DNA from 4 places in the Actinoplanes sp. NPDC051633 genome. Region 4 is predicted to be linked to each of the others. Evidence: riboswitches for the same ligand, from Rfam matches in the RefSeq annotation. Region 4 holds a riboswitch; each other region holds the start of a gene.

Region 1 (7,964 bases), on a different contig from region 4:
AGGTCGGTGGCCTCCGGCGTGGTCCGGACACTGTCGACGGTCAGATCGCCGAGCCGCGTCTCCACCGTGCCGATCAGCCCGGTGGTCAGCCCGGCCGCCTGCAGCCCGGCCTCGATCAGATAGGCCGTCGAGGTCTTCCCCGCGGTCCCGGTGATGCCGATCATCGTCAGCCGCGACGTCGGGTCCCCGTAGATCGCCGACGCCACCGTGCCGAGAACGGCGCGCGGGTCGTCGACGACGAGCACCGGGAGCCCAACGGCGTTCCCCGAGCCCTCGGCGTCGGTCAGGACGGCCGCCGCGCCCCTGTCCCGGGCCTCGCCGGCGAATGACGCACCGTGCCGCCGCGCCCCCGGCAACGCCGCGTACAGATCGCCCGGACGCACCTCACCGCTGGCGTGCGTGACCCCCGTGACGGTCGCGTCACCACCGGTCGCACGGGCGCCCACCAGGGCCGCGAGGTCATCCGTCCGGCGCGGCGGGACGGTCGTGGGACGGGGAATGCCGGGCACGGCGTCAGACCCTACCCGGTGTTCCGCGAACCCCTGCGAACGCCATGGCCTCAGGGAAAGATCTTGAACTTCGGCGGATTGGTGCCCGACGGCGGCACCTTGTAGTGCAGCAGCGTGGTGCGCATCATCTCGGCGAAGGCGGGCGCCGCCACGTCACCGCCGGTGCCGGTCGGCACGTCGGCGAACACCGCGATCACGTACCGCGGGTTGTCCGCCGGCGCCATGCCGATGAACGACCCCGCGTTGTGCTTGGTGTACTGGCCGTCGATCAGCCGCTTGCCCGTACCCGTCTTGCCCGCGATCCGCCAGCCGTCGACGCGCGCCTGCGTACCCGTGCCGCCCTTGCTGTCGACCACCGCCTCCATCAGCAGCCGCAGCTGCGCCGCCACCTCCGGCCGCAGCACCTGGTGGGTGGCCGGCGCCGGAGCCGGAACCGCCGGGCCCTGGTAGGGGATGGTCGCCTTGATCAGGTGCGGCTGCACATACGTGCCGTTGTTGGCGATGGTGGCGTAGCCGGCCGCCATCTGGATGAGGGTGGCGTCGACGCTGTGGCCGATCGGGATCGACCCGGCCGCCGAGCCGCTCCACTCGTCCGGCGGCAGCAGCTTGCCCTCGGCCTCGCCCGGCATGCCCTCGCCGGTGGCCCGGCCCAGCCCGAACTTCTGCTGGTACTCGTAGACGCGCTGCTTGCCGAGCTTGTCCGCGATCAGGATCGTGCCGACGTTCGACGAGTAGGCGAGCAGCCCCGCCATCGTCATCTTGGTGCCCTTCTTCTGCCGGTGCGTGTCCGAGAAGGTATATCCGCCACGCTCCAGCGCCGGGCCGATGGTCAGCACCGAGTCGGGCCTGACCAGCCCCTCCTGCAGCGCCGCGCCGAAGATGAACGCCTTGTGCGTCGAACCCGGGTCGGTGATCACGCTGGTCACCACGTCCTCGCGGTTGACCGGCTTGTAGTCGAACGGCTTCTGCGCGTCGTACGCCGGGTAGCTGGCCTGCGCCAGCACCTCGCCGGTCTTGACATCCAGCACCACCGCGCCGCCGACCGTGGCGTCCACGTCCTCCATCCGCTCACCGAGGATCCGCTGCACCTCGAACTGCAGGTCGCGGTCGATGGTCAGCTGCAGCGACGTGCCCGGCGAGGCCGGGGTCAGCTTGTGGTAGCCGCCGGGGATCTCCTTGTCGAGCTGGCCCCGCCCGGTCTCGTAGACCCGCTTGCCGTCGGTGCCGCGCAGCAGCTCGTCGTAGCGCGCCTCCAGACCCTCGAGCCCGGTGTGGTCCTCGCCGGTGAAGCCGATCAGGTTCGCCGCCAGGTCGGCGCCCGGCACGTCGCGCCGCTCGTCGCGGTCCTCGCGGATGCCCGGCAGGTTCATCGCGGCGATCCGGTCGGCCACCGCCACGTCCACGCCGCGGGCCAGGTAGACGAACCGCACGGCGCCACCGCCCGGACGCTGCTTGCGGGCCATCAGCTGGGTGAGCTTGGACGGTGCGACGCCCAGCAGCGGGGACAGCTTGGCCGCGACCTCCGCCGGCTTCTGCACCAGCTCGGGGTCGGCGTAGATGTACCGCGCCTCGACGCTGTGCGCGAGCACCTCGCCGCCGCTGTCCAGGATGCTGCCGCGCGGCGCCGGCAGCAGCACCTCGGTGAGCCGGTCCTGGCGCTGCCGCAGCAGCCGCTGCAGCGACTCCGGCGACTCGACCACCTGCAGCACGACCAGCCGCACGCCGATGGTCGCGAAGAGGGCGAGCGCCAGCACGGTGCCGAGCCTGAGCCGGCGCGCGCTGTTGGCCAGGCGCGGCGGCTCGGCCGGGACGGCGGGCGCGGGCCGTCTGCGCGGCGGGGCGCTCTTGGCCGGCCGGCTGCCGGCGACACGGCGTGGTTCCGGCGCCATCCGGGTACGCGTACCGCCCGCCCCCGCCCGGACCCGGCCGTTCTGCTTGTCCCTGGTCGCAGGCTCCCGCTTCGCTGCCGTGACCTTCTTGGCCGGCCCCCGCCTCGGTGGCTCGGGGGTCCGTTGCGGGGCGGCCTCGGGCTCCTCGGCCGGCTGCCGCTTGCGCGGCGGCGCCGGCTTTCCCCCGTCGAGCACCTGCAACGCCGGCCGGAACGGATCGGTGGTCCGCCCGGCCCGCGGCGACCGGGTGCGCTGGTCGCGCTCGGCGACGGTGCGTCCCCGCGGCGTGTACGCCCGGGCCTCGCCGATGCCGCCGAAACCGCGCCGGGCACCCTCGTCCTCCGGCGGAACGTCACGGGACGCACCGCGCCGGGGCGGCTGGCCCCGGCGCGGTGGTTCCTCGGCTCTCGGCGACACGGCTTACTGCCCCGTGCCGGGCGCGGCCGCGCCGGTGTTGCCGCCCTGCGGGGCCGCACCCTGCGTCGCCGCGCCCTGCTGCGTCGACCCGGCCTGCGCCGACCCGGCCTGCGCCGACCCGGCCGGTGCCGCGCCGTCCTGCGCGGTGATCGCCGGCTCGCCCTGGCCCGGCTTCGGCACGCCGATGATCTTGCCGTCCGGCAGCCGGATGTAGGCCGGCTCGCCCTTGACCAGGCCGTACCGCTTGGCCGCGGCGTCCAGGCTGCCCACGCTCTCGTACCCGGCCAGCTGGTTCTCCAGCTGCTGCTGCTGCTTGTCGAGCTTGACCTGCTCGTCCTGCAGCGTGCTCAACTCGAAGGAGTTCTCCATCGTCTTCGTGTTGATCAGCAGGATGCCCAGCACACCGGCCAGCACGATCGCGATGACCACCGCGATGAACGGTGCCCGCGGCGCCCGGATCGGCGCCGGCGGCGCCACCCGCAGCGCCGGCCTCGTGGTGCGCACCGGCTCGGTGACCGCGGTGTCCAGCCGCAGCGCGGCCGTCCCCTGGGTCGGCGCCGTCACGGCCGGGCTCCGGCGCACCCCCCGGGCGTCGGCACCCCCCGTGCGACGCGGCGTGTCGGTGGTGCGTGTTTCGGTGGTGCGCGCCTCGCTGCTGCGCTTCTCCGCGGTCCGGCCCCCCGACCGCGGCGCGTACGTACGCTCGCTCATCGTCCCTCCCCCTCCTGGCGTTCCCCCGGGCGTAACCGCCCTCGTCCCCCGTGCGTTGTCGACATGCGAGGCCGTTCGCGGGCGGCCCCGTCGTCGAGTCGTTCCACCGCTCGCAGCCTCACCGAGGCCGCTCGCGGGTTCGCTTCCACCTCCGCCGCGCTCGCCTGCTCCGACCCCTTTGTCAGCAGGCGAAGCTGCGGACCCGTCCCGGGCAGCTCGACCGGCAGGTCGATCGGCCCGGTGCTGCGCGCCCTCGCGGCGATGGCGCGCTTGACGATCCGGTCTTCCAACGATTGGTAGCTCATCACCACAAGGCGCCCGTTCGGGGCCAACGAGTCCAAAGCAGTCGGAACCGCAGACTCGAGTGCGGCGAGTTCGCCATTTACCTCAATGCGTAGCGCCTGAAACGTTCTTTTCGCGGGATTTCCACCCGTTCGTCGCGCGGCGGCCGGGATCGCGTCCTTGACCAGCTCCGCGAGCCGGGCCGTGGACGTGATGCGTCCCTTCTCCCGCTCGCGGACGATGGCCGACACGATCCGCGAGGCGAACTTCTCCTCGCCGTACGTCCGCAGCACCCGGACCAGATCGCCCGGCTCGTAGCCGTTCACGACCTCCTCGGCCGTGCTCCCCCGCGACTGGTCCATCCGCATGTCCAGAGGCGCGTCCTGCGCGTAGGCGAACCCCCGGTCGGGCTCATCCAGTTGCAACGACGACACACCCAGGTCGAACAGGCCACTGTGGAACCGCCCGTGGCCCGTGTTCTCGAGGCCCAGGCTCTCGAGCACCGACGGAAGCTCGTCGTAGACCGCGTGCACCAGGTGCACCCGGTCGCCGAAGCGTTCCAGCCGCCGGCGGGAGTGCTCCAGAGCCTCCGGATCCCGGTCGAGTCCGATGAGGACGACGTCCGGGAAGCGCTCGAGCACCGCCTCGGCGTGGCCGCCGAGACCCAAGGTGAAATCCACGTGTACGGCGAGCGGGAGCTCCAGCGCGGGAGCGAGCAGCTCGAGACAACGCTCGAGCAGCACCGGCACATGCGTGCCCCGTGGCTCCCCCATGTCGACCCCCAGTCGCCAGGCTCTCCTGCGTCACCCGGTCCGATCCGGACGTCGAATCCGTACCGCCAGATCCCCATCCGCTCGTGCCCGCTGCCGGCGGGCGCCGCGCCTGGCGCCGGGGAAGAGGCGCCAGGAACGCAAGCGGCTGGAGATCTCGCAGTACGGACGGGCAGTGACGCCGTCACAGTCCCCCGGGCAGCACCCCCTCTTCGATGTCCGCGAAGTCGTCCTCGCTCGCCGAGAGGTACTCGTCCCAGGACTGCTTGTCCCAGATCTCCACCCGCGTGCTCGCGCCGATCACCACCAGCTCACGGTTGAGGGCCGCATACTCACGCAGGTGCGCCGGGATCGTGACCCGGCCCTGCTTGTCGGGAACCTCGTCGTGCGCGCTGGCGAAGAACACCCGGCTGTAGGCCCGGGCGGCCTTGTGGGTGACCGGCTGCTCGCGCAGCTGCCCCGCGATGCGCTGGAACTCCGGCATCGGGAACACGTACAGGCAACGCTCCTGCCCCTTGGTGATCACGACACCTCCCGCCAGCTCGTCCCGGAACTTCGCCGGAAGGATCAGCCGCCCCTTGTCGTCGAGGCGTGGGGTGTGCGTGCCGAGAAACATCGGCCATCCCCCCTACGCCCCTGCCGGCGGTTCGCGGTCCGCCGAGTCGATGCTGGGCCGGCAGGTCCCCCCTGCCACTGCGCTCCACTCTACTCCACTTCCCTCCACTCGCAACCGGAATGGCGGCGTCCTTGAAACGGATTCGCGGATGAATTGCCAGCTCAGCGAGGTGGAGTGCCAGTGGAGGGGATTCTGGCACCCCAGCCGGTCCGTTTCCCGACATGACGCCCAGGCGGGCAGGAAATCACGTTTTTGATCATGCTTGAGAGGCCGTTCGGACGACCCGGGGAGGAAAATGGAGGGAACACGACGACGGCGGGGCGCGCATCCGAGAACCTCGGACACACGCCCCGCCGTTGCCGTGTTGCTGCCGTGCTGCTGCCTCAGATCAGGCGGCGCACCACGTAGTTACTGCTGAACATCTTGCGCTTGGACACCCGCGCACCGGAGTGCGGCGAGTCCCAGACCTTGCCGCCGCCGGCGTAGATGGCGGCGTGGTACCCGTACGAGCCGGAGCGGGTGATGATCAGGTCACCGACCTGCTTCTTGCTCTTGCTGACGGCCTTTCCGTACCTCTGCTGCAAATTCGCCTTGTGCGGCAGCTTGCGCCCAGTCGTCTTCTTGTAGACGTACATGGTGAAGCCGGAGCAGTCGAAGCGCTTGGGACCCGCGGCACCGAACAGGTACAGCGCGCCCTTGTGCTTCGCGGCCTCGTTGACCACCTTGGTGCCGTTGTTCTTGACGGTGACCTTGATGCCGTTGCTGATGCCCGCGTAGAGGCCGCCGCCGCCCAGGAACTTGAAGCGGAGCGAGGCGGTGGTCAGCGGCTTGGCGATGAAGTTGCGGGACCCCTTGGTCTGCCACGTGCTCCACTTGCCCTTGCGGTAGACCTGCAGGGCCACCCGGCCGGCGGTGACAGCCTTGCCCGTCTTCGGGTGGGTCACCTTCGCGGTCAGCTTGACCGTGTTGCCGTACAGGATGGTCCGCGTGTTGCTGGTCATCTTGACCTTCGCGACCGTCCTCGCCGCGGCCGCGGCCACGACGGGTGTGGCGGCCGCTGCCGGCTGCGTGGCCACGAGCTGACCGGCGCAGAGGCTGAGACCCAGGGACAGCGCGATGGTGCCGGTGCTGAGCTTGCGGCGCCGGCTGATACTGCTTCCGTGCACGGTAGAGATGTCCCTCCGGCACGCCTGCGAGGTTAGCTGTCGGGTTCGGGCGGGAAGGTTGCCCGGCCGCTTGTCGCGGCTTCACCCCAAGGTCCTCGGTTCGGACCGTAAATCCGGGTCCCCCGTCCCTGCCCCCTGGTGCCTTTGTTCGGTACGTGTTCTCGGGTCGTGGTCCCGGACCGGGGCAGGGCTCGGCGTGATCCGGGTGCGCACGACCGGGGAGCGGTTGCTCTCCGGCCAGACCTTGCTACCCGAATTCCCGTACGGTTGCAGAGCGTGAGCGGTGACTCTGTGTAGTTGGCACAATGGACAGTGTCCGGTTTGTGACCGACCCGAGACAAATGCCAATGCGTTGCGCACAGACGTGATCACGAAGCGTCGAAGGTTACGGGTGAGTCACGCCACACAAATTCTGCGTGATGAGATGATCATGGACGGTGGGAAGTCCCCTGTTCACGGCCCTAAACCCTTTTACCGGCCAGGATGCGATCGGCCGGACGGACGAGGCCGCCACCCACCGATTCCGGCAACTCGACGCGATGTCCGGTTCCGGTACTGTCGCGTCCGTGACGGACGGGAAGATGCCCCTACGGGCAAAGGTGGCGAGCTCCGTCTCGCGGACCGCGGCGGCGCTCTCCCGCGCGGCCGGCCGCGGCGACGGCTCGGTGATCGGCGGCTGGATCGGGCTGAAGATCGACCCCGACCTGCTGCGCAACCTGGCGGCCGGGCGGGCGATCGCCCTGGTGTCGGGCACCAACGGCAAGACGACCACCACCCGGCTGACGGCGGCCGCGCTGGGCGTGCTCGGGCCGGTGGCCACCAACTCCTTCGGCGCCAACATGCCCACCGGGCACACCTCGGCGCTGGCCAAGGCCGGCGCCACCCCGTTCGCGGTGCTCGAAGTGGACGAGCACTATCTCGACCGGGTGATCGACGAAACCACTCCCCGCGCGGTGGCGTTGCTCAATCTGAGCCGCGATCAGCTCGACCGGGCGCAGGAGGTGGCGATGATGGCGCAGAAGTGGCGGACCGCGCTCGCCGACCACCCTGACATCCGCGTGGTGGCCAACGCGGACGACCCGATGGTCGTCTGGGCCGCGATCGCCAGCCCGCACGTCACCTGGTTCAGCGCCGGCCAGCGCTGGCACGACGACTCCTGGGTCTGCCCCGAGTGCGGCTCGCCGATCGAGCGCGTCGGCGGCGACTGGCGCTGCACGGGGTGCCCGCTGCGCCGCCCGGCGGCGCAGTGGACCGTCGAGGACGACGGCGTGCTCGACCCGAACGGCGACTGGCACCTGGTCAAGCTCCAGCTCCCCGGCACGGTCAACCTCGGCAACGCGGCCACCGCACTCGCGGTCGCGGCCGAGTTCGGGGTCCGCGCCGTGGAAGGTGTCCCCCGGCTGGCCGCGGTGACCTCCGTCGCCGGCCGCTACGCCCAGGTCGAGCGCGACGGCCGCAACATCCGGCTGCTGCTGGCGAAGAACCCGGCGAGCTGGCTCGAGGCCTTCGACATGGCGGACGAGGCGCCGACCCTGCTCTCCATCAACGCCCGCGACCCCGACGGCTTCGACACGTCCTGGCTCTACGACGTCGACTTCTCCCCG
Region 2 (7,964 bases), on a different contig from region 4:
AGCAAACAACCACTTGTAGGCTACACGCATCTGAAGGCCGACCCACGAGGACAGCAGTGACAGAGCAGGGCGCCGCCGGTCGTCTGGCCGGGGAACTTGTGCGATTCACCCGCCTGGGCGCACGGGCCAAAGGCATGCTCAACGTCGGAGATCTCGGCGCCGAGTTCTCCGCACTGATGCTGCTGTTCCCGTTGCGGCATATGGGACCGATGCGGGTCACCGACCTCGCTGAGGTCAAACAGGCCGACCCGTCGACGGTCAGCCGGCAGGCGGCGCAGCTCGTCAAGGCCGGCCTGGCGCGCCGCGAGGCCGACCCCGCGGACGGCCGGGCCTCGCGCCTGGCGGTCACCGAGGCCGGCCTGGCCGCCTGCGCACGGATGGCGGACGCACGGCACGCACTGCTGAGCCGGGCCCTCGCGGACTGGCCGCCGGAGCGGGTCGAGCAGTTCGCCGCCCTGTTCGCCGATTTCAACAGCTCCGTCGAGGCGCTCCTGCGCAGTGACTCGGCCGCCACATCACGGGAGAACGCGTGAGCGACACAACCACCGCGCCGGCTCGAGGCGGGGCATCCGCCCAGCCCTCGGCCGACTTCACGCACCGCCAGATCATCACGGTGCTGATCGGCCTGATGATGGGCATGTTCCTGGCCGCCCTCGACCAGACCATCATGGCCACCGCGACGCGCACCATCGCCGACGACCTGAACGGCTTCGACCTGCAGGCCTGGGCCACCACGGCCTTCCTGATCACGTCCACGATCTCGACGCCGCTGTACGGCAAGCTGTCCGACATCTACGGACGCCGGCCGTTCTTCCTCTTCGCGATCGGCATCTTCATCGTCGGCTCGATCCTCTGCGGCCTGTCCCAGAGCATGTACGAGCTGGCCGCCTTCCGCGCCATCCAGGGCATCGGCGCGGGCGGCCTGATGTCACTGGCCCTGGCCATCATCGGCGATATCGTCCCGCCCCGGGAGCGCGCCAAATACCAGGGCTTCTTCCTGGCCGTCTTCGGCACCGCCAGCGTGATCGGCCCGATCCTCGGCGGTTTCTTCGCCGGCGCCGACACCCTGCTCTGGGTCGACGGCTGGCGCTGGGTCTTCTACCTCAACGTGCCGATCGGCATCGCGGCGATGATCGTGGTCGCCCGGGTGCTGCACCTGCCGCACACGCGGGTCAACCACCGCATCGACTGGCCCGGCGCGCTCACGCTGATCATCGGTCTGGTGCCCCTGCTGACCGTGGCCGAGCAGGGCCGCGACTGGGGCTGGGGGTCCGGCCGGTCGGTCGCCTGCTTCGTGATCGGTGCGATCGGCCTGGTGGCGTTCGTGTTCGTCGAGCGGGCGTACAAGGAGGAGGCGTTGCTGCCGCTGCGGCTCTTCGGCAACCGGACGGTCGCGGTCAGCTCGGCGTCCAGCACGATCCTCGGCATGGCGATGTTCGGCGGCCTGATGACCGTCCCGCTGTACCTGCAGATCGTCAAGGGCTCGTCTGCGACCATGGCCGGCCTGCAAATGATCCCCTTCGTGGTCGGCATCATGGGCGGCTCGATCCTGGCCGGGCAGCTCATCGCCCGCACCGGCCGCTATCGCATCTTCCCGATCGTGGGCAGCGTCCTGATGGTGGTGGCGCTCGGGCTCTTCAGCATGATCGGCGCCGACACCCCGCTGTGGCGGGTCATGCTGATCATGGTGGTGATGGGCCTCGGCCTGGGCGGCAACATGCAGCCGATGATCACCGCGGTGCAGAACGCGGTGAGCCCCCGCGAGATCGGCGTGGCGACCAGCTCGGTGGCGTTCTTCCGCTCGATGGGCGGCACGCTCGGCACGGCGGTCTTCCTCTCCGTGCTGTTCAACGTGCTGCCGGGCAAGATCAACGATGCGTTCGGCGCAGCGCGCAACACTCCGGAGTTCCAGCAGGCACTGGCCGCCGACCCGAGTCAGGCCCGGGTGCTGCAGCAGGCGCAGGGCGGCGATGCGCTCAGCGACACCTCGTTCTTGAGCCGCCTCTCCGACGTGGTCGCGCACCCGTTCAAGGAGGGCTTCTCCGACGGCATCCAGATCGTCTTCCTGATGGCGCTGGCGGTGATGGTGATCGGCCTGATCATCGTCTTCTTCCTGCCGGAGATCCCGCTTGCGCAGCGTTCGGCGCAGCAGCAGCGGGCGGCGGACGCGCTGGCCGCGGAGAACTCCGACGGAGTCCCGGGCGAGGTCGGCGCGGGCCCCGACGCCGGCACGCCGCACAACACGGTCGCCGGCTCAGACGGCGGCACGCCGAACGGAAGGGCCGCCGGTGCGCACCGGGCGGATCCCGACCGGGTTCCGGCCGGCCAGGATGGCAACCCACCGAGCTGACGGCGATGTGACGAACGAGGGGATGCGGGCCACCGGCCGGCATCCCCTCAGCCGTCTTCCAGCGGCCTTCGGATTCAGTGGCCGGGCTCTCGGGTCCGTGCCGCCGCGGCGATCAGCCTCTCCGCCACCGTCTGACGATCCAGGCCGAGCCGCTGGGCGGTCTCCTGCAGCACGTCGTAGGCCTCGCGCACCCCGCACCCGCGCTGCGCGATGATCACGCCGATCGCCCGGTCCACCGTCGCTCCCTTGCTCAGGGCCGCCCGGCGGGCCAGCTCACCCAGCAGGATCTCCGCCTGGTTCACGATCGCCATCGCGGTGAGCAGCAGCTCGGGCGCGACGCCGTCGGGTCCGCGCACGAACAGGCTCAACGCCCCGACCGACTCCCGTTGCACGTCGAGCGGGATCGCGGCCACCGACTGCACGCCCTCGTCCCGCGCGCACTCCGCGAGAGCGGGCCAGCGCGGGTCGGTGACCAGATCTTGCGTGGTGACCAACGTGCGGGTACGCGCCGCGTCCAGCCCCGGTCCCTGTCCGGTCCGGTACTGGCAGTCGTCGACGAGCCGTCCCTCCCCGCCCGAGGCGGTCAACGTCAGCGGCTCGCCCTCGGTGATCGAGACGATCGAGCAGCGCACCGCGCCCGGCACGGCTCCCACCGCGAAGACCGCGAGCCGATCCAACGCCTGCGACAGGTCGTCGGTGGACAGCAGCCGCTCAGAGAGCTCATGCAGCAGCCCGGCAATCTCGACGGGATGCGGCCTCGCGGGCTCGACGACGACGGGCACGGCTGGTCCATCCACGAGAGGTTCGAGAAGCTGAGCCGGCACCGCGGACGCGGGACCGGTGACCACCTCGGGCTTGCGGGCCTGAGCTGTGCGGCGTGTCTGGTTGGGAGCGGCCGCGCCGCCTATCTGCGGCGCTCGCCGAGGGACGACGCGCCCGGCGCTCCGTCGAGGGTCAGGCACGCGAGGATCCTGCCACGTCCAGCGCAGACACGAAAGTTTGTGCCCCTATCGGGTTCCTTCGGCGGGTGTGACCGTCTCTCCCGAGGTGCGGTTTTCCCGAGCTAAGCCGAGATTGTCCTCGCGTTCGTCCGACTCCTCGAGGATCGCCTCGGCCTGCGCCTCGGGATCGGCACTGCCGGCCGCCCGCTCTTCCGGCAGCAGGTCGGCCGCCCGCCGCTCGGCCCGCTCATCACCCTCGTGGAAGCTCATGAAGATCGGATACCCGGCCTGTCCCCCGGTAATCCGTCAGGGTGGGCCGTCGCGGTCGAGGCCCGACCAGCCCTCCGGGCTCTCCGGCTCGCCGTCGTCACCCTCGCTGGAGACGTCCGAGTCGACGGTGGTGTCCTGGTGCTCGTTGGCGAAGTCGACGTCGGTCTCGTCCTCGTCGAACGCCTCAAGATGATCCTGCTGGGTCATGCCGCCCGACTACCCGAGCGCCCCGCCCGCAAACAGTTGGTGTGGCCCGCGTCACAACCGGTCATGGAATCGTGACGGGTGGTCGAAGGTTGAGAACAGATGTCGGTGCGACCAGTGTCCCCGGGCCTCACCCTTTGCCTTCACGGACTACCGTTCGGCTGGAGCCGTGTTGTGCCTTTCGCCGCGAGGCGACCTGCGCACCGACATCCGCGCCGCCCCCGATCTCGGGGGCGGCGCATTGCTTTCCGGCTAGAAGTCCTGGGTGAGCCGCGACGGGTCGACCTCGCGGCCGGGATAGCGCGCCATGTATTCGGTCTCCAGCTCGGCCGTGCGGCGCAGATGGTTGTCGAGCGCCGCGTCCGGGCCGTGGCGCAGTGTCTGCAGCCTCGTCCGGTGCAGGCTGGCCAGTTCGCGGAACAGGTCGTCGTCGCCCAGCCCGGCCGGGTCGATGCCCGTCTCCGAAACGACAAGATCGGGATCCGTCATCACACACCTCCATGGATTGCTGGTGCACAGCGTGCCCGCCGAGGCGGTCACCGAAACGGCGCGGCTACGCTGACAGGCATGAAAGGGTTGTGGACCCCGGCGTGGATCGCACGCCACGTGGCCGCGCTCGTTCTGATCCTCGCCTTCCTCGCCCTTGGCTGGTGGCAATACACGCGAGCCGCCGGTGGCAATGCACTGAGCTGGGGATACACGGTGCAGTGGCCGGTCTTCGCGGGCTTTGTCGGCTTCCTGTGGTGGCGTGAGGTCCAGCTGGCCCGCAAGGGCGTGCCGACTGCGGAGAAGGCCCGCAGAGGCGTGCCGACGGCGGAGAAGGCCGAGGTCGGCCGGCCGGTCCGAGTTCCCAGCCGAGCCGTGGCGCAACCCGACGACCCCGAGCTCGAGGCCTACAACGACTACCTCGCCTGGCTGGCCGCCCACCCGGGCGCCCGCCCCGGCGACTACCCGGGCAAGAGATAAGGAACGTGCATCGTGCAGGGAGCCCTGACCCGCTATCGGATCATCGCCTGGATCGTCGGCGTGGTGCTGATCGTCCTGGTCGTGATCGGCATGCCGCTCAAGTACCTGGCGGACAACGACGCGGTGGTCGCCGGCGTCGGGCCGGCACACGGCTTCCTCTTCATCCTGTACGTGCTGGCCACCTTCGACCTGGGCCGCCGTCTGCGCTGGCCGCTGCCCAGGATGGTGCTGATCATGCTGGCCGGCACGATTCCATTCCTGTCCTTCTGGGCGGAGCGAAAAGTGTCACGCGGGTGGGCTCGAAATGCCGAAAGTGACGCTCTGAAAGCGTAGGAATACTGGCCGCTATCTGGATCATGGTGACTTTACCGGCCATTGGCTTAAGTCACTCTAAGAAAGCCTTGCCTTTCCGTGATCCATCGATAAGTTAATGCGGTTGGATCGGTCCGCAGCCACTCCCCTCCGGTGGCGCCGGCCCAACGCCGCCGAGTCGGTCCCCCAGGCCGATCCGGGGAACCAGGTTTCCGGGGCGAATCCGTCCGTGACAAAACGGACGGTAGGGCTCTTCTTCCCAGCCCGAGTCCGTCAGCTAACCCGGTAGGCGGCACACGCGGAAGAAAGGCCACAAAGCGTTGTCCCACGTCCGTACGAGGTTCCGGACGCTCGCCGTCGTCATGATGGCGCTGGCGATCACCGGCACGGCCGCGACGGCCGCCCAAGCGGCACCGTCGAGCGACGTCAACAAGAAGATCCAGAAGGCATCGGACCAGCTCGAGGACGTCGTCGAGTCGTACAACGCGATGCGGATCAGTCTCGCCAAAAGCAAGGCGGACGAAAAGAAGCTGGTCCAGTCCCTGGGCCCGGCCAAGGTCGCCCTCGCCGCCGCCAAGGTCGAGATGCAGAACATCGCGAAGACGGCGTACAAGAACGGCGACGTCGGCACGATCAACGTCGTGCTGGAGGGTCCGGGCAGCCTGCTCGACCGGATGAGCGTGCTCGATCAGATGTCGCGCAGCAGGCAGCGGCAGATCGACAACTACACCGCCACGACGAAGAACTTCACGACGCGGCAGGCGGCTCTCAAGGCGACGCAGGTCAAGCAGACCGCCGAGGTCAACGAGCTGGCGGCCCGCAAGAAGAAGATCGAGGCCGACCTCAAGAAGCTGTACGACATGCGCAGCGCCGCGTATGGCAAGCCGACCTCGTCGGGCAGCAAGTACACCGGTCCTGTGCCGACCATCGCGGGTTCGGCCGGCAAGGCGGTCTCGTTCGCGTACAACGCCATCGGCGTCATGTACAAGTACGGCGCCGACGGGCCGGACGGTTACGACTGCTCCGGGCTGACCTCGGCGGCGTGGCGCAAGGCCGGCAAATCGCTGCCGCACAACGCGGCCGCGCAATACTCGGCCACCGCGCGGATCAGTAAGTCCGAGCTGAGACCAGGTGACCTGATCTTCTACCGGAGCAACGGCCACGTCGCGCTGTATGTCGGCGGTGGACAGATCATCGACGCCTCACACGCCGGCGAGCCGGTGAAGAAGCGCACGATGAACATCATGACCCCGAACGGATACGGCCGGGTCAAGTAGCGGACGAGCGCACGAAAAAGGGCCGGGTCACCCCGGCCCCTTTTTTCGTGCTCGAAACCTTACGCGGCCTGCAGGCCCTCGGCCCGCGCCAGCTCCCGCAGCCGGCCCAGCGCCTGGATCTCCAGCTGGCGGATCCGCTCGCGGGAGAGGGAGAAGCGGGAGGCGACCTCGGTGAGCGAGTGCTCGCGGCCGTCCTCGAGGCCATACCGCGCCCGCATGATGCCGGCCGACCGGTCGTCGAGGTGGTTGAGCAGACCCTCGATGCGCGACCGCTCCAGCGCGGTCAGCACGATCTCCTCGGGCGAGGGGGCGTCACCGTCGGCGACCAGGTCACCGAGGTTGGTGTCGCCGTCGTCGCCGACCGGGGTGTCCAGCGACACCGTGTCCTGCGCCCAGCGGGTGAGCTCGTTGACACGCTCCACCGTCACGCCCAGCGCCTTGGCGATCTGCTCGGGCTCCGGGTCGGCGCCGAGCTCGCGAACGAGCTGGCGGGTGACGTTGCGCATGCGGTTGACGTCCTCGACGAGGTGCACGGGCAGGCGCACGGTGCGCTCCTGCTGCGCGATCGCCCGGCTGATCGCCTGGCGGATCCACCACGTCGCGTACGTCGAGAACTTGTAGCCGCGCTCGTAGTCGAACTTCTCGACCGCGCGAACCAGGCCGGTGTTGCCCTCCTGGATCAGGTCGAGCATCGGCATGCCGGAACGTACGTACCGACGCGCGATCGACACGACCAGTCGCAGGTTGGCGCGGATGAACAGGTCCTTCGCGCGCTGCCCCTCGGTGACCAGCCGCTCCAACTCCTCCCGGCTGACACCCCGGCGGATCTCGGTCTGCTCGAGCAGGTGCTCGGCGTACAGGCCGGCCTCGATCGCCTTGGAGAGGTCGACCTCTCGGGCGGCATCCAGCAGAGGTGTCCGGGAGATCTCGTGCAGATACACGCCAACGAGGTCGCGCTCCTCGGCGACCTCATCGGTCCGCATCACGGTGTTCTTCTCCACGCTGTCCACGGTCCCCTCATTGCCTTCACTAACCCTGTTACGGGCGATACCTGCGTCCATCAGTCCCTCCCCGTAACGTCCGCAGAACCTGCGATGCCGAACTGCGCTGCGTGCTGAACGTCTGCGTTGCTGAACTTCGCTATGCACAACAGATGGCGTCCCGAAGTGATTCCGGCTGGTGAGTCGAAAGTGTCACGAATGTCTGAGCGTGCGCTGAGAGCCCGGTGCATACTTACTGAAGAGCGCCATCGCATAGTCATTCGGAGCCGCACCCGCCGGCGGATGCGTTCTGTCGCATACTCGTCGCCCGCTTCATGACACCATCGACCCCTCGTCCGCCGCAGCGACGGGCATCACGACCACTCCTGCGACGCTCGTCACTACCCTGTACGGCCTAGTAGCCAAGAGGGTTCAGCCCCAAGATCGGCGGGTTGCCGCGGGCCCTGATGCAATCTCTGCACGAAACGGCCCCGTCACCACGGTGGAACGGGACCATCAGCCACAATGCGCCACGCTGCGCTGCAGTTCACTCGCCCATCCGGGTGACTGACATCCTTTTGCACAATGCCGTGCCCTGTCGAACCGCTTCCTCTACACGACGTGACGGAGAACACATCTGCCTCGGTGGGCTTAGATTGCCCCA
Region 3 (4,513 bases), on a different contig from region 4:
GCCGGTACGGCGCCTGGTCGGTCATGGCTTGGCATTATGCACCCGCCGACGGCCAAGTTTTCCGTCCGGAAGGGGTTCACATCCGCGTGGCGCGGCCGATGGTTCCACTACGCCGGAACCATGTGGCGGTGGTGGAGGGACAACGAGATGCGAGCGGACAGGTTCCGGGCATTCCGGGCCATGGTGGAGCGGTTCGGCCGGGATGGCCTGGAACCGCTCGCCGCGCTGGTCGTCATCGTCGTCCTGCGCCAGTTCGGGCTGTCCGGCAACACGCCGCTGTGGTGGATCGCCGTGGCCCTGGTGGCCGGCGCCGCCTGGCAGCAGTCCGGTGTGCAGCGGTGGGTCTCCGGCGGCCGGCCGGGCGGCCGGCTGTGGCTCCGGATCGCCGTGCACGTGCTGCTGACCACCGCCGTCATGTACATGGTCGGGTGGGGCGCGCTGCTCGCGGTCGCGCACCTGCACATCTTCACGCTGTACCTCAGGGCGGACGGCTCCCGGTCGTGGAAGCCGCTCGCCGTCAGCAGCGCCGTCTCCATCGGGCTCGGCGAGCTGGCCTTCATGACCGGGCTCCTGGAAAGCTACCTGCCCCTGCCCCAGGGCCACGGCGTCTCCATGCTGATCGCTCTGGGCACGCTGACGACCGCCCGCGTGATCGGGCACTCCACCGAGCAGCGGGAGCGGGCCGAGGCCGCGCTGCGGGCCGGCGAGGAGCGGTTGCGGGCGCTGCTGCGGGACGGCTCCGAGGTGATCACCATGTCGGAGGCGAACGGCACGGTCACCTACGCCAGCCAGGCCATCGCCCAGGTGATGGGCTATTTCCCGAACGACGTGGCCGGCAAGCGGCTCCGGGAGTACGTGCACCCGGACGATCTGCTGGCCGATGCCGAGCTGCACGAGCGGGTGCTGGCCGCCGACGACAGCGTCGAGCACACCGCCGAGATGCGGTTCCGGCACGCCGACGGCGCCTGGCACTGGCACGAGGTCATCCTGCGCAACATGCTGTCGCACCCCCAGGTGCACGCCGTGGTCGGGCACCACCGGGACATCACCGAGCGCCGGGCGGTACAGGACCGGATCGCGCACGCCGCCGCGCACGACAGCCTCACCGGGCTGGCCAACGGGCCGACGCTGACCCGCGACCTGGAGCGCGCCCTCGCCCACGGCACCCGCTACCAGCACCCGGTCGGGTTCCTCTTCCTGGATCTGGACGGCTTCAAGCTGGTCAACGACACGTACGGGCACGAGGTGGGCGACCGCCTGCTGAACGCCATCGCGGACGTGGTGCGCCGGACCGTCCGCGACACCGACACGGTGGGCCGGCTGGGCGGCGACGAGTTCGGCGTGGTGCTCACCCGGGTCGGCGGCGCGGACGAGGCGATGGCCGTGGCCTCCCGCATCATCGAGGGCATCGAGCGCAACAGCTCGGTCGCCGGCCTGCGCCTCGACGTGGGCTGCAGCATCGGCGTGGCGATGGCCTTCCCCGGCGGCACCGACGCGAAGACCATGCTGCGCCACGCGGACGCGGCGATGTACCGGTCGAAGCGCCGCACCCGCAACGGTTACGAGCTGTACGTCGAGGAGGACCTCGACGCGCCCTGGCTCAACTACTGACCGGTCAGCCCGTGATCCGTCAGCCCGGTCGCCGGTAGCCCGCGATCGGCCCCCGGTCGATGGACGCCATGCGCACGTGGTCGCCGGTGTGCGGGGCGTGCACGACCTTGCCACCGCCGATGTAGAGGGCGACGTGGTGCAGGCTGCCCGGATAGTAGAAGACCAGGTCGCCGGGTTGCAGGTCGGCCTTGCCGATCGCCCGGCCCTGACCCCACTGATCCCTCGTGTAGTGCTCGAGGTGCACGCCGACGGCGGCCCACGCGGTCTTGGTCAGGCCGGAGCAGTCGTAGCCGCCGGGGCCCTCGGCGCCGAACACGTACGGCTTGCCGATCAGCGAGCACGCCTTCTGCGCGGCCCGGCCGCCCTTGTCGTTGGTGTAGGTGACCGGGCAGGGGCCGGTGCGCAGCGGGCCGTCGTCCTGTCCGGCGTCGCCGTACGCCTGGACCCGGAGCTTCTGCAGGTCGGCGATCTTCTTCTCGATCGAGGCCTTGCTGCGGGCCAGCGCGGTGTCCTGGGTGGCCAGCGTCGCGGTCAGCGTGTCCAGGTCGGCCTTGTCGGAGGCCAGCTTGTCGCGCAGGTCGGAGACGTCCTTGACCTCGGCCCGCTGGTGCTTCGCGTACTGGTCCAGGAACATCAGCTTGTCGGTCAGCCCACCCGGGTCGCCGGTCATGATCAAGGCCTTGACGGCTCCGGGCGACCCCTGCTTGTACGCGTCCGCGGCCAGGCCCCGCACCTGCGCCATGGCGACGTTGACCTCCACCTCGAGCGGGGTCAGGCGCTTCTGGAGGGCCGCCTGCTGCCGGCGGTTGGCGACCAGCTTGTTGTGCACGTTGTTGTACTGCTCGATGACCGGCTCCAGCTTGTTCCACTGCTGGTCGATCTGGTCCTCGACGCTGCCGGGCGAAGGCACTGAAGGCACGGCCTGCGCCGGGGCGACGGGGACGACGATGGTGGCCGCGACGGCGGCAAGAACGCAGAGCAGGCGACGGGCTGCGCGGCTCACGTTAGGGCGTATCCCTTTCTTCCCTCGGCCGCCGACCGGGTTAGCTGACGGGTTCGGAAGGGAAGCGCTCCCGGCCGCAGACCTCGCGGCTTCACCCCATGGGACTTCGTGGGTCCCCGGCTCACTCAACGTGATTGGGCGGTGGCCGGACAGGTCGCCCGGGGGTGGGCGATGGGGGCTGTCAGGCCGGGCACCACCGTACTAGCAAAGGGGTTGATCGGAAACTCGACGCCCGGGAGTGACTTACAGTGGCCATCTGCTGACGGCCGCACTGAGCCACGGCACCACGACCACCACGGTCGGGAGCACCAGCAGGGCGACGGCGACGACCACGACGACGGCGGTCAGCGCGGGCGAGGTCGTCATCGCCCCGGCGAGCCGGTCGAGTCGCCGGCCGCGGCCGTCTCCCCCGTCGCTCAGTCGTTCCAGGGCCCCGCGCACCGTTCGCGGGCCGACGCGGGCGGCCGCCGCGTCGTCGGCCACCATCTCGAGCAGCAGGTTGACCGCGTCCAGCGGCGCCCGCGACCGCAGCGGCCGCGGCACCGCCTTGTAGAACGCGGTGAACGACTCGCGGACCAGCTCGTGGCGGTGCCGCAGGTGGGCCTGCTCGTGCGCGATGACGGCGGCGACCTGCGCGTCGTCGAGCACGTCGAGAGCGCCACCGGTGAGCACGACGCGAGGCTCCCGGCCCGCGACGCAGTAGGCGAGCGGCTGGGCGCCGTCCAGGATCCGGAGATTGTCCACATCGAGGCCGGCGCGCTGCTCGGCCCGATCCAGCAGATCCACCAGCAGCCGGTGCCGGGCGCGCCTGGCGCGGGACCGCCACATCACCCCGGCGAGGGACACCAGCAGCCGGACGACGATCAGCGCGGCCACGGCCAGGGCGGCGACCAGCACGGCCACCGCGACCCGGCGGCCGCTGCCCGCGGCGCGGACCAGCTCCTCCGGCCCGGCGAGCACCACGCCGAGCGCGCACAGCACGCCGGCCAGGGTGATCGCCTGCCAGAGCAGCACCGCGGCGGCGGGCGCGCGGTCCGGCCAGCGGGCGCCGGCCAGCGCGCCGGGCACGACCAGCGACAGGGTCAGCCCGAGCGCGCCGAGCAGCAGCGCGGTCACGCCTTTTTCGCGGCCTCGATGGCGGCGGCGATGGCGTCCGGCGGGAGCTGACCGACGAAGTACGCCAGAGCCGCGTCCTGATCGGGCGTGTCGCTCAGGGCGTCCAGCATGAGGCTCGCGGTCATCTGCTCACGGGTCTGCGCCGGCGCGTACCGGTAGGCCCGGCCGTCCTTCTCCTGCACCACCACGGACTTCTTCGCCAGCCGGTCGAGCACGGTCATCACCGTCGTGTAGGCAAGGCCGCGCCCGCTCAGCCGCTCGTGGACCTGCCGCACCGTGAGCGGCTCCCCCGCCGCCCACAACTGCGTCATGACCTCGCGTTCCAGGTCTCCCAGCGCCATGTGAGCCAGTCTACTGCACGACGTCGTACTACGCGACGTAGTATCTACTACAGGACGTCGTAGGGGAGCCTCGCATGGACGTGCTCGACCTGACCCGGCTGCAGTTCGCCGTCGTCACGATCTACCACTACTTCTTCGTGCCGCTGTCGATCAGCCTGGCGGCGATCGCGGCCGGGCTGCAGATCGCGTGGCTGCGTACCCGTCAGGATCGGTTGCTGTTCCTGACGAAGCTGACCGGGAAGTTGTTGATCATCACCTTCGCCGTCGGCGTCGTGACCGGGCTGGTGCAGGAGTTCCAGTTCGGCATGGGATGGAGCGCGTTCGCCCGCTTCTACGGCGACGTCTTCGGCCCGACGCTGGCCATCGAGGGGATGCTCGCGTTCTTCCTCGAGGCGACGTTCCTCGCGCTGTGGTATTTCGGCTGGGACCGGCTGCCGCGGAT
Region 4 (7,964 bases):
GCCGCGCGCCACCGCCTGCCCGACCAGCTTGTCGCCGACGGCGAGCTGGTGGGTCCGCAGGGCCTTCTCGAGGGTGGCCGCGATCTGCGGGTTGCGGGAGGCCTCGGCCATCAGATCGGGGATGATCTGCGACGCGATCCGGTGCTGCAGGGCCTTGCTCACGATCATCATGAGCAGCTGGAGATCGCCGGAGAAGCTGCCCGTGTCCGGCAACGGCACCGAGCGGCCGGCGACATCCGACACGATCTCGAGGACCATCTCGAGTTTGTTGCTCCAACGGCGGTAGATTGCGGTCTTGCCCACACCCGCACGACGGGCCACTGCCTCGATGGACAGGCGGCCGTACCCTACCTCGGCGAGCTCGTGCATCACCGCGTTGCGGATCGCCACAGTGATGTCCCCGCGCAGGACTGCGGCCCCGGCGGGTGCGCGCTTGGTTGCTGCCACGCAGTGACTATAGCGCTACGTCGTAACGGTTGCGTTCCGCCGTTAGGTCGGCTAACGTCGACCTCACGTCGATACGCTGGCGTTTCGTCGGTGACACTGGCTAACGTGTCAGCGCGAAACTCCCCCAGGCCCGAAGATCCAACGGGACCGAGCAGATCGGAGCGCCTCCCCATGCCACAGACGGCGGTCGCCGATTCCGGCACCGGCCTCACGCTCAAGGAGCTGGCCCGGCGGAACGGCTTGCAGTCTGCTGCCGCACTGCCGACCCTTCCGGCGTACGTCCGGGAGATCTGGTCCTATCGGCACTTCATCACGGCGTACTCGAACGCGAAGATCACCTCGTCGCTCGGACAGACCCGGCTGGGCATGCTGTGGCAGGTCCTGACGCCGATGTTCAACGCGGCGGTCTACTACGTGATCTTCGGGGTGCTGCTCAACACCAGCCGGGACGTGGCGAACTTCATCCCGTACCTGTGCATCGGGGTGTTCCTGTTCGGCTTCACGCAGACCGTGACCCAGTCCGGGATCAGCTCCATCTCCGGTGGCCTCGGCCTGATCCGCGCCCTGCACTTCCCCCGCGCCGCATTGCCGATCTCGGTCGTGCTGATCGAGCTGCGCAACATGATGGCCTCCATGTCGGTGCTGATCGTCATCGTGCTGGCCACGGGCGAGCCGATCACGGTGCAATGGCTGCTGGTGCCGCTGATCCTGCTGGTCCAGGCCATCTTCAGCCTCGGCCTGGCGACGCTCGGGGCGCGGCTCGGCTCGAAGCTCATCGACATCCGGCAAATCGTGCCGTTCTTCATGCGGTTCTGGATGTACGGCTCCGCGGTGCTCTACACGCCGGCCCGCTTCGAGCAGATGTTCGAGCACCACCCGACGCTGCTGGCCATCGTGGAGTCGAACCCGCTGCTGATCTACATCGAGCTGATGCGGCACGCCCTGATGGAGAACGTCAAGCTGGTCGACCCCGTCGGGGTGCTGTGGCTGAAGGCCGTGGGCTGGGCCGTGGTGGTGTTCATCGTCGGCTTCGTCTACTTCTGGCGCGGAGAGAAGGGGTACGGCCGTGGCTGAGCCGACGAGTCCGGCCGTGGTGCTGGACCCCACCGACACGCGGGTGCCCACGGTCATCGTGGACGACGCGCACATCGTCTACCGCATCTACGGCTCGGGCGGTGGACCCAGCAGCCCGCTGGCCAGCTTCAAGCGACTGGTCACGCGCACCAAGTCGGCCCAGATCCGCGAGGTGCACGCGATCAAGGGGATCAGCTTCGTCGCGTACCGCGGGGAGGCGGTCGGGCTGGTCGGCAGCAACGGGTCCGGCAAGTCGACGCTGCTGCGGGCGATCGCCGGGCTGCTGCCGGCCGAGCGCGGCTCGATCTACGCCGCCGGGCAGCCGTCGCTGCTGGGCGTCAACGCGGCGCTGATGAACGAGCTGCCCGGCGAACGCAACGTGGCGCTCGGCTGCCTGGCGATGGGCATGTCACCGGGCGAGGTCCGGGAGAAGACGCAGAGCATCATCGACTTCTCCGGCATCAACGAGCGGGGTGACTTCAGCTCGCTGCCGATGAAGACGTACTCGTCCGGCATGGCGGCTCGCCTGCGGTTCGCGATCGCGGCGGCCAAGAAGCACGACGTGCTGCTGATCGACGAGGCGCTGGCCACCGGCGACGCGAAATTCCGCCGGCGCAGCGAGGAGCGGGTCCGCGAGCTGCGCGCCGAGGCGGGCACGGTCTTCCTGGTCAGCCACAGCGAGGCGTCCATCCGCTCGACCTGCGAGCGCAGCATCTGGCTGGAGTCCGGGGTGATCCGGGCCGACGGCCCGACCGAGGACGTGCTGAAGGAGTACGAGTCCTACATGCGTAAGTAGGCTCGCACTCCCTCGCCGGTCACTTCACCGATAGATGCACGTGGTTGGTGTGGTCGCTGGAGGGATCGCCGCCGGCGCCCGAGTACGACTTCCACCCGCTGCTGGGCAGCCAGATCCGGCGGTACCAGATCACGTACAGCACACCCAGCGTCCCCGAGTTGCCGATGAAGTAGTTCGCCAGGTTGTTGCCGTAGGTCCTGCTGCTGCCCGTCGCGTCGCCGCCGAAACCACCCTTGTCGGCGGCGAAGTCGCACGCCCGGCCCTTCGGGTGCTCGCCGCTGTTCTGCTCGCGCCAGCAGTGCACGTAGTGGTCGAAGCCGGCCGACTTGGCCTGGTTCATGGCGTGCAGCAGCCGCGGTGTGATGCAGCCACCGCTGGTCGGGTCGTTCACCGTGCAGCCGCCGTTCAGGTTGCCGCCCGGCTTGGCCTTCTTGCTGCCGCCGCTGCTGCTGCCACCCGGTGACCCGGTGTCCTGGCCCTGGCCGGCCGCCTTCAGGGCGTTCTCGGCCTGGGCCTTGCGCTTGGCCATGGCGGTCAGCTGTTTCTGCTGGTTCGCGATCTCCAGGTCGACCGCGGCCTTCGCCCGCAGCCGGGTGTCGCGCGACTCCTTGAGGTCACGCACCGCCCGGTCCTGCTTGACCGCGATGGTCTCCAGCGTCTCGGCGCGGTCCAGCAGGCTGCCCGTCGACTCGGCGCTCAGCACCGCCTTCATCGGCCCGAGCCGGCCGGTGCGGTAGCTCTGCTGCGCGATCTCGTCGAGCGCGGCCTGCCGCGGGCCCAGCTGGGTCTCGACCTGCTTCAGCAGGGCGACCAGCTGCGCCTGGCGCTTCTTGGACTTGGCCAGCGCCTCCTTGGCCTCGACGAAGCCCTTGGACGCGTCCTCGACCTGCTCGATCAGCGACTTCTTGCCGCCCTCGCCGTCGTCGCCGTTGTCGCCCGGCGCGGCCGTCGCGGCCGTACCCGTGACAACCGCCAGCCCGGCCGTCGCCACCAGCACCGCGAGCGCGCCGGCCAACCATCTCCGGACAGAGTTCTGCCTCATTGCCGTCCTTCCCTCGGCCGCCGACCGGGTTAGCTGACGGGTTCGGGATGGAAGTGATCCCTACCGCTGACGCGGATTCACCCCACTACCTGGGATTTGGGTCCCCGGCTCGTCTGTGACGATTAGGCGGCGGTCTCCGTTACCTAACGGAGACCGGAACGAACGATACCGACGAATTCCAGATTCGCCACCCGTAGCACTGAGCGCGATATTTCAAACACCTTCAGTGATTCCACTACGGAGAGAAGGCAACGACTCACATTGATGTGAGGTTACGCACAGACGCCTTTCTTAGCTAAGGCTTTTGTCCACTTCGACAGTGCTGAAGACCGGCCTTTCGTCGGGTAAGCTCGCGTCCGGCCATTGCCAGGAGGCGCCGCCCCCAAGGCGCCGGCGGGCCACCACTCAATCGTCGCGAGACGAGCCGGGGACCCGAGTTCCACTGGGGTGCATCCGCTGCAAAGCGGTAGGGATCGCTTCCATCCCGAACCCGTCAGCTAACCCGGTCGGTGGACCACACGGAAGGAACATGCATGACGGCAAGCCCTCGCCGGTGGCTGATCCTCGCCCTGGCACCGCTCGTCGCTGTGACCCTGTCGGTCGTCGCTCCCGCGTCCCCGGCGAGCGCCGAGCCCGGCGACTCGTCGTCCACAGCTGACGACGGCGACGACAATCCCCTCCTCAACGAGGTGCTCGACTCCACCGGCCGGCGCTACCTGCAGGCCAAGGCCGCGGTCGCCAAGTCGACGAAGACGCAGCTCAACCTCGCCGTGCAGGTGCGCGCGGCCGAGGCGAAGCGCGACGCGCTGCTGCCGGTGGCCGGCAAGGTCGCGGTGCAGCGTTACCGCACCGGCGGCATCTCCACCGCCGGCTTCCTGCTGAACAGCCGCGGCTCCGGTGACTTCCTCGACCGGGCGTTGTCCCTCGAGGAGATGAACGCGCTCAACGGCGAGAAGCTGCGCGAGTTCAACGAGGCCATCGACGAGGTGGCGCGCAACAAGGCGCGGCTCGACCAGGAGGTCAAGGCACAGCAGGCCAACCTCAACCTGATGCAGAAGCAGAAGCAGGCCGCGGAGAAGGCCCTCGCCCTGGTCGGTGGCGAAAGCCTGACCGGCGGCTTCGTGACGGCCACGTCGCGCCGGGCGGCCCCCGCGCCCCGCAACTCCGACGGCGGCTTCTCGCCGGAGGGTTGCAACGTGTCCGACCCCACCACTGGCGGGTGCATCACCGCGCGCACTCTGCACATGTACAAAGAGGTGAAAAAGGCCGGGTTCGATCGCTTCGTCGGCTGCCATCGCAACGGCGGACCGTTCGAGCACCCCAAGGGCCGGGCCTGCGACTGGTCGCTGCAGAAAAGCGGATTCTCGGCCGCGCACAACAAGGATATGAAGCAGTACGGCAACAACCTGATGGCGTTCCTGGTCCGCAACGCGGACCGGCTGGGCATTCTCTATGTGATCTGGTTCAGGCAGATCTGGCTCCCGGCGACGGGCTGGAAGTCCTACCGCGGCGCCAGCGCCCACACCGACCACGTGCACGTCAGCATGTTGTAAGCGCCCCGGCAGACGAGAAACAGAACCCCCGGCCTCCGCGAGGAGACCGGGGTTTCTCGTTCCGCTCAGATGTTGCTCGCGCGGCGGACCGGCGCACGGCCGGCCGGCTGCTCGGGTGCGGGCCCGGTCGGCGGCGCCGGCGCGATCGGCACGGTGATCGACTTGCCCTGGGTCACCTCGATCTCCTTGCCGTGGTGCAGCAGCACCAGGCGTGCGGAACCCTGCCCGTTGCGCAGCGAGTACGTGACGTCGCCCGCCGAGACCGTGACCCGCAGCCGCAGACCGCGCCAGAGCAGCGAGAACTCCAGCTTGGTGATCCGGCTGGGCAGCCGCGGCGCGAAGGACAGCTGACCGTTGAAGTCACGCATGCCGCCCAGGCCCGCGACGAGAGCGATCCAGGAGCCGGCCAGCGACGCCACGTGCACGCCGTCCCGCGCGTTCTGGTGCAGGTCGTGCAGGTCCATCAGGGCGGCCTCGCCCAGATAGTCGTGGGCCAGCTCGAGGAAGCCGACCTCGGCCGCGAGCACCGCCTGGATGCAGGCGGACAGCGACGAGTCGCGGACCGTGCGCGCGTCGTAGTAGGCGAAGTTGCGCGCCTTCTCCTCCGGCGTGAACGCGTCGCCGCGCACGTACATCGCCATCACCAGGTCGGCCTGCTTGACCACCTGCTTGCGGTACAGGTCGAAATACGGGTAGTTCAACAGCAGCGGGTACGCCTCGGGCGGAGTGTTCTCGAAGTCCCACTCCTGCAGCCGGGTGAAGCCCTGCGACTGCTGGTGCACGCCCAGCTCCCGGTCGTACGGGATGTGCACCGACGCCGCGGCGTCCCGCCAGGAGGCCGTCTCCTCGTCGTCCACGCCCAGCTTGCGAGCCACGTCCGGGTGACGCTTCGCCGCCTCGGCCGCCGCGAACATGTTCTGCTGCGCCATCAGGTTGGTGTAGATGTTGTCGTCCACCACGGCGGTGTACTCGTCCGGGCCGGTGACGCCGTCGATGTGGAAGCGCCCGTGCCGGTCGTGGTGGCCCAGCGACCGCCACAGCCGGGCGGTCTCCACCAGCAGCTCCAGGCCGATCTCGCGCTCGAACTCGAAGTCGCCGGTGGCCTGCACGTAGCGCCGCACCGCGTCCGCGATGTCCGCGCCGATGTGGAAGCCCGCGGTGCCCGCCGGCCAGTACGCCGAGCACTCCTGGCCGCGGATGGTCCGCCACGGGAAGGCGGCGCCCTGCAGCCCGAGGGTCTGCGCGCGCTCCCGGGCCAGGTCCAGCGTGGAGTGCCGCCAGCGCAGCACGTCGGCGGCCGCACCGGGCTGGGTGTAGGTCAGCGCCGGCAGCACGAAGGTCTCGGAGTCCCAGAACGTGTGGCCGTCGTACCCCGGGCCGGTGAGGCCCTTGGAGCCGATCGGGCGCTGCTCGGCCCGGGCGCCGGCCTGCAGCGTGTGGAACAGGCCGAAGCGGACCGCCTGCTGCACCTCCGGGTCGCCCTCGACCTGCACGTCGGAGTGGTCCCAGAACGCGTCCAGATACTCCCGCTGGGCGTCCACCAGGCCCTCCCAGCCATCCAGCCGGGCACTGGCCAGCGCGCCGCCGACCTGGTCACGGACGGCGGGCAGCGAGCGGTGGCTGGACCAGCCGTACGCGGCCAGCTTCACCACGCGCAGTTTCTGCCCCGGCTCGAGCTTGCAGGCGACCGTGGTGCGCAGCCAGTCGGGGTGTCCCTCGGTGGTGATGGCGTGCCGGCCCGGCGTCTCCACCAGGTGTTCCATCGCCGCGGCCATGCGCAGGTCGCTGGCCTTGGTGCGGTGCACCAGCAGGCCGCCGGACTTCTGCTCGAGCATCTCCTCGGCCTGCAGCGGGTGGTCCAGCACCGCGGCCACCCGGGGGTCCTTGCTGGTCGGCGGCAACTGCTCGTTGGCGACCAGCTCGGACTGCAGGATCAGCCGGGCGCTCTCGTTCAGCGGCTCGACCTCGTAGAGGATCGCGACGACCGCGCGCTGGGTGAACGACACCAGCCGCACACTGCGGATCCGGATCGCCTGGCCGGAGGGCGACACCCACTCCGCGGTGCGCTCCAGCGTGCCGGCCCGCATGTCCAGGCTGCGCTCGTGGTTGCGCAGGTCGCCGTACCGCACATCGAACGGCTCGTCGTCCACCAGCAGCCGCATCAGCTTGGCGTTGGTGACGTTGACCATGGTCTGGCCGGACTCGGGGAAGCCGTAACCGGCCTCGGCGTACGGCAGCGGGCGCAGCTCGTAGAACGAGTTCAGATACGTGCCCGGCAGGCCGTGCGGCTCGCCCTCGTCCAGGTTGCCGCGTAGGCCGATGTGACCGTTGGCGAGGGCGAAGACCGATTCGGACTGAGCCAGCAGGTCCAGGTCCAGCCGGGTCTCCCGGATGTGCCAAGGGTCGACGGGGTACGCCCGTTCACGGATCACGGTGGTGCCTCTCGATGAACTGAAGGAGAAAGTCTGGGCGGAACTACGCGTTCATCGCGTCAGGAGTTCGGACAGATCCTGGACGACGATGTCGGCACCGTTCGTCCTCAACGCGTCCGCCTGCCCGACCCGATCGACGCCGACGACGAACCCGAAGTCGCCCGCCCGCCCCGCGGCCACACCGGCCAGCGCGTCCTCGAAGACGACGCAGTTCTCCCGCGGGGTGTCGAGCAGCTCGGCACCGTAGAGGAAGGTGTCCGGCGCGGGTTTGCCCGGCAGTTTGCGCTCACGGGCGACGACGCCGTCGACCCGCACCTCGAGGAGGTCGGCGATGCCGGCGGCCTCGAGGACGTCCTTGCAGTTGGCGCTGGCGGAGACGACGGCACGGCGCAGGCCGGCCTCCTTCGCCGCGCGCAGGTAGTCCACCGATCCGGGGTAGACCTGCACCGCGCCCTCTTTGATCTTCTGCAGGACGAGGATGTTCTTCCGGTTCCCGATGCCGTTCACGGTGTGGGCGTCGGGGGCGTCGTCCGGGGTGCCCTCGGGCAGGGTGATGCCCCGCGAGGTCAGGAAGGTGCGTACGCCGTCCGCGCGCTGCCGGCCGTCGACGTACTCGTGGT

What was found. A riboswitch is a leader RNA that binds a small molecule or an ion and turns the genes downstream of it on or off. The one in region 4 is predicted to bind cyclic di-AMP.
Region 1: linked by a shared signal. The riboswitch ahead of AB0M20_RS11565 (C40 family peptidase) and the one ahead of AB0M20_RS01910 (hypothetical protein) in region 4 are both predicted to bind cyclic di-AMP.
Region 2: linked by a shared signal. The riboswitch ahead of AB0M20_RS02185 (NlpC/P60 family protein) and the one ahead of AB0M20_RS01910 (hypothetical protein) in region 4 are both predicted to bind cyclic di-AMP.
Region 3: linked by a shared signal. The riboswitch ahead of AB0M20_RS27815 (NlpC/P60 family protein) and the one ahead of AB0M20_RS01910 (hypothetical protein) in region 4 are both predicted to bind cyclic di-AMP.

What each region holds. Positions count from the first base shown of each region.
Region 1 is NZ_JBFAZH010000148.1:1,487-9,450, forward strand. It holds gene AB0M20_RS11540 (UDP-N-acetylmuramoyl-L-alanyl-D-glutamate--2,6-diaminopimelate ligase) at 1-509, opposite strand, end outside; gene AB0M20_RS11545 (penicillin-binding transpeptidase domain-containing protein) at 560-2,815, opposite strand; partial or broken gene AB0M20_RS11550 (hypothetical protein) at 2,975-3,526, opposite strand; gene rsmH (16S rRNA (cytosine(1402)-N(4))-methyltransferase RsmH) at 3,523-4,593, opposite strand; gene mraZ (division/cell wall cluster transcriptional repressor MraZ) at 4,763-5,194, opposite strand; gene AB0M20_RS11565 (C40 family peptidase) at 5,578-6,360, opposite strand; cyclic di-AMP (ydaO/yuaA leader) riboswitch at 6,367-6,524, opposite strand; gene AB0M20_RS11570 (MurT ligase domain-containing protein) at 6,942-7,964, shown strand, end outside.
Region 2 is NZ_JBFAZH010000016.1:1,076-9,039, reverse strand. It holds gene AB0M20_RS02230 (50S ribosomal protein L11 methyltransferase) at 1-19, shown strand, start outside; gene AB0M20_RS02225 (MarR family transcriptional regulator) at 57-533, shown strand; gene AB0M20_RS02220 (MDR family MFS transporter) at 530-2,350, shown strand; gene AB0M20_RS02215 (GAF and ANTAR domain-containing protein) at 2,425-3,132, opposite strand; gene AB0M20_RS02210 (hypothetical protein) at 3,358-3,561, opposite strand; gene AB0M20_RS02205 (hypothetical protein) at 3,598-3,768, opposite strand; gene AB0M20_RS02200 (DUF6158 family protein) at 4,018-4,254, opposite strand; gene AB0M20_RS02195 (hypothetical protein) at 4,333-4,731, shown strand; gene AB0M20_RS02190 (DUF3817 domain-containing protein) at 4,744-5,064, shown strand; cyclic di-AMP (ydaO/yuaA leader) riboswitch at 5,205-5,350, shown strand; gene AB0M20_RS02185 (NlpC/P60 family protein) at 5,364-6,320, shown strand; gene AB0M20_RS02180 (sigma-70 family RNA polymerase sigma factor) at 6,380-7,381, opposite strand; gene AB0M20_RS02175 (SDR family NAD(P)-dependent oxidoreductase) at 7,964-7,964, shown strand, end outside.
Region 3 is NZ_JBFAZH010000608.1:183-4,695, reverse strand. It holds gene AB0M20_RS27820 (diguanylate cyclase) at 148-1,611, shown strand; gene AB0M20_RS27815 (NlpC/P60 family protein) at 1,631-2,614, opposite strand; cyclic di-AMP (ydaO/yuaA leader) riboswitch at 2,629-2,765, opposite strand; gene AB0M20_RS27810 (M56 family metallopeptidase) at 2,858-3,730, opposite strand; gene AB0M20_RS27805 (BlaI/MecI/CopY family transcriptional regulator) at 3,727-4,071, opposite strand; partial or broken gene AB0M20_RS27800 (cytochrome ubiquinol oxidase subunit I) at 4,146-4,513, shown strand, end outside.
Region 4 is NZ_JBFAZH010000013.1:17,570-25,533, reverse strand. It holds partial or broken gene AB0M20_RS01930 (TetR/AcrR family transcriptional regulator) at 1-447, opposite strand, end outside; gene AB0M20_RS01925 (ABC transporter permease) at 619-1,521, shown strand; gene AB0M20_RS01920 (ABC transporter ATP-binding protein) at 1,514-2,317, shown strand; gene AB0M20_RS01915 (hypothetical protein) at 2,337-3,359, opposite strand; cyclic di-AMP (ydaO/yuaA leader) riboswitch at 3,363-3,498, opposite strand; cyclic di-AMP (ydaO/yuaA leader) riboswitch at 3,752-3,886, shown strand; gene AB0M20_RS01910 (hypothetical protein) at 3,893-4,912, shown strand; gene AB0M20_RS01905 (glycoside hydrolase family 65 protein) at 4,978-7,344, opposite strand; gene AB0M20_RS01900 (beta-phosphoglucomutase family hydrolase) at 7,396-7,964, opposite strand, start outside.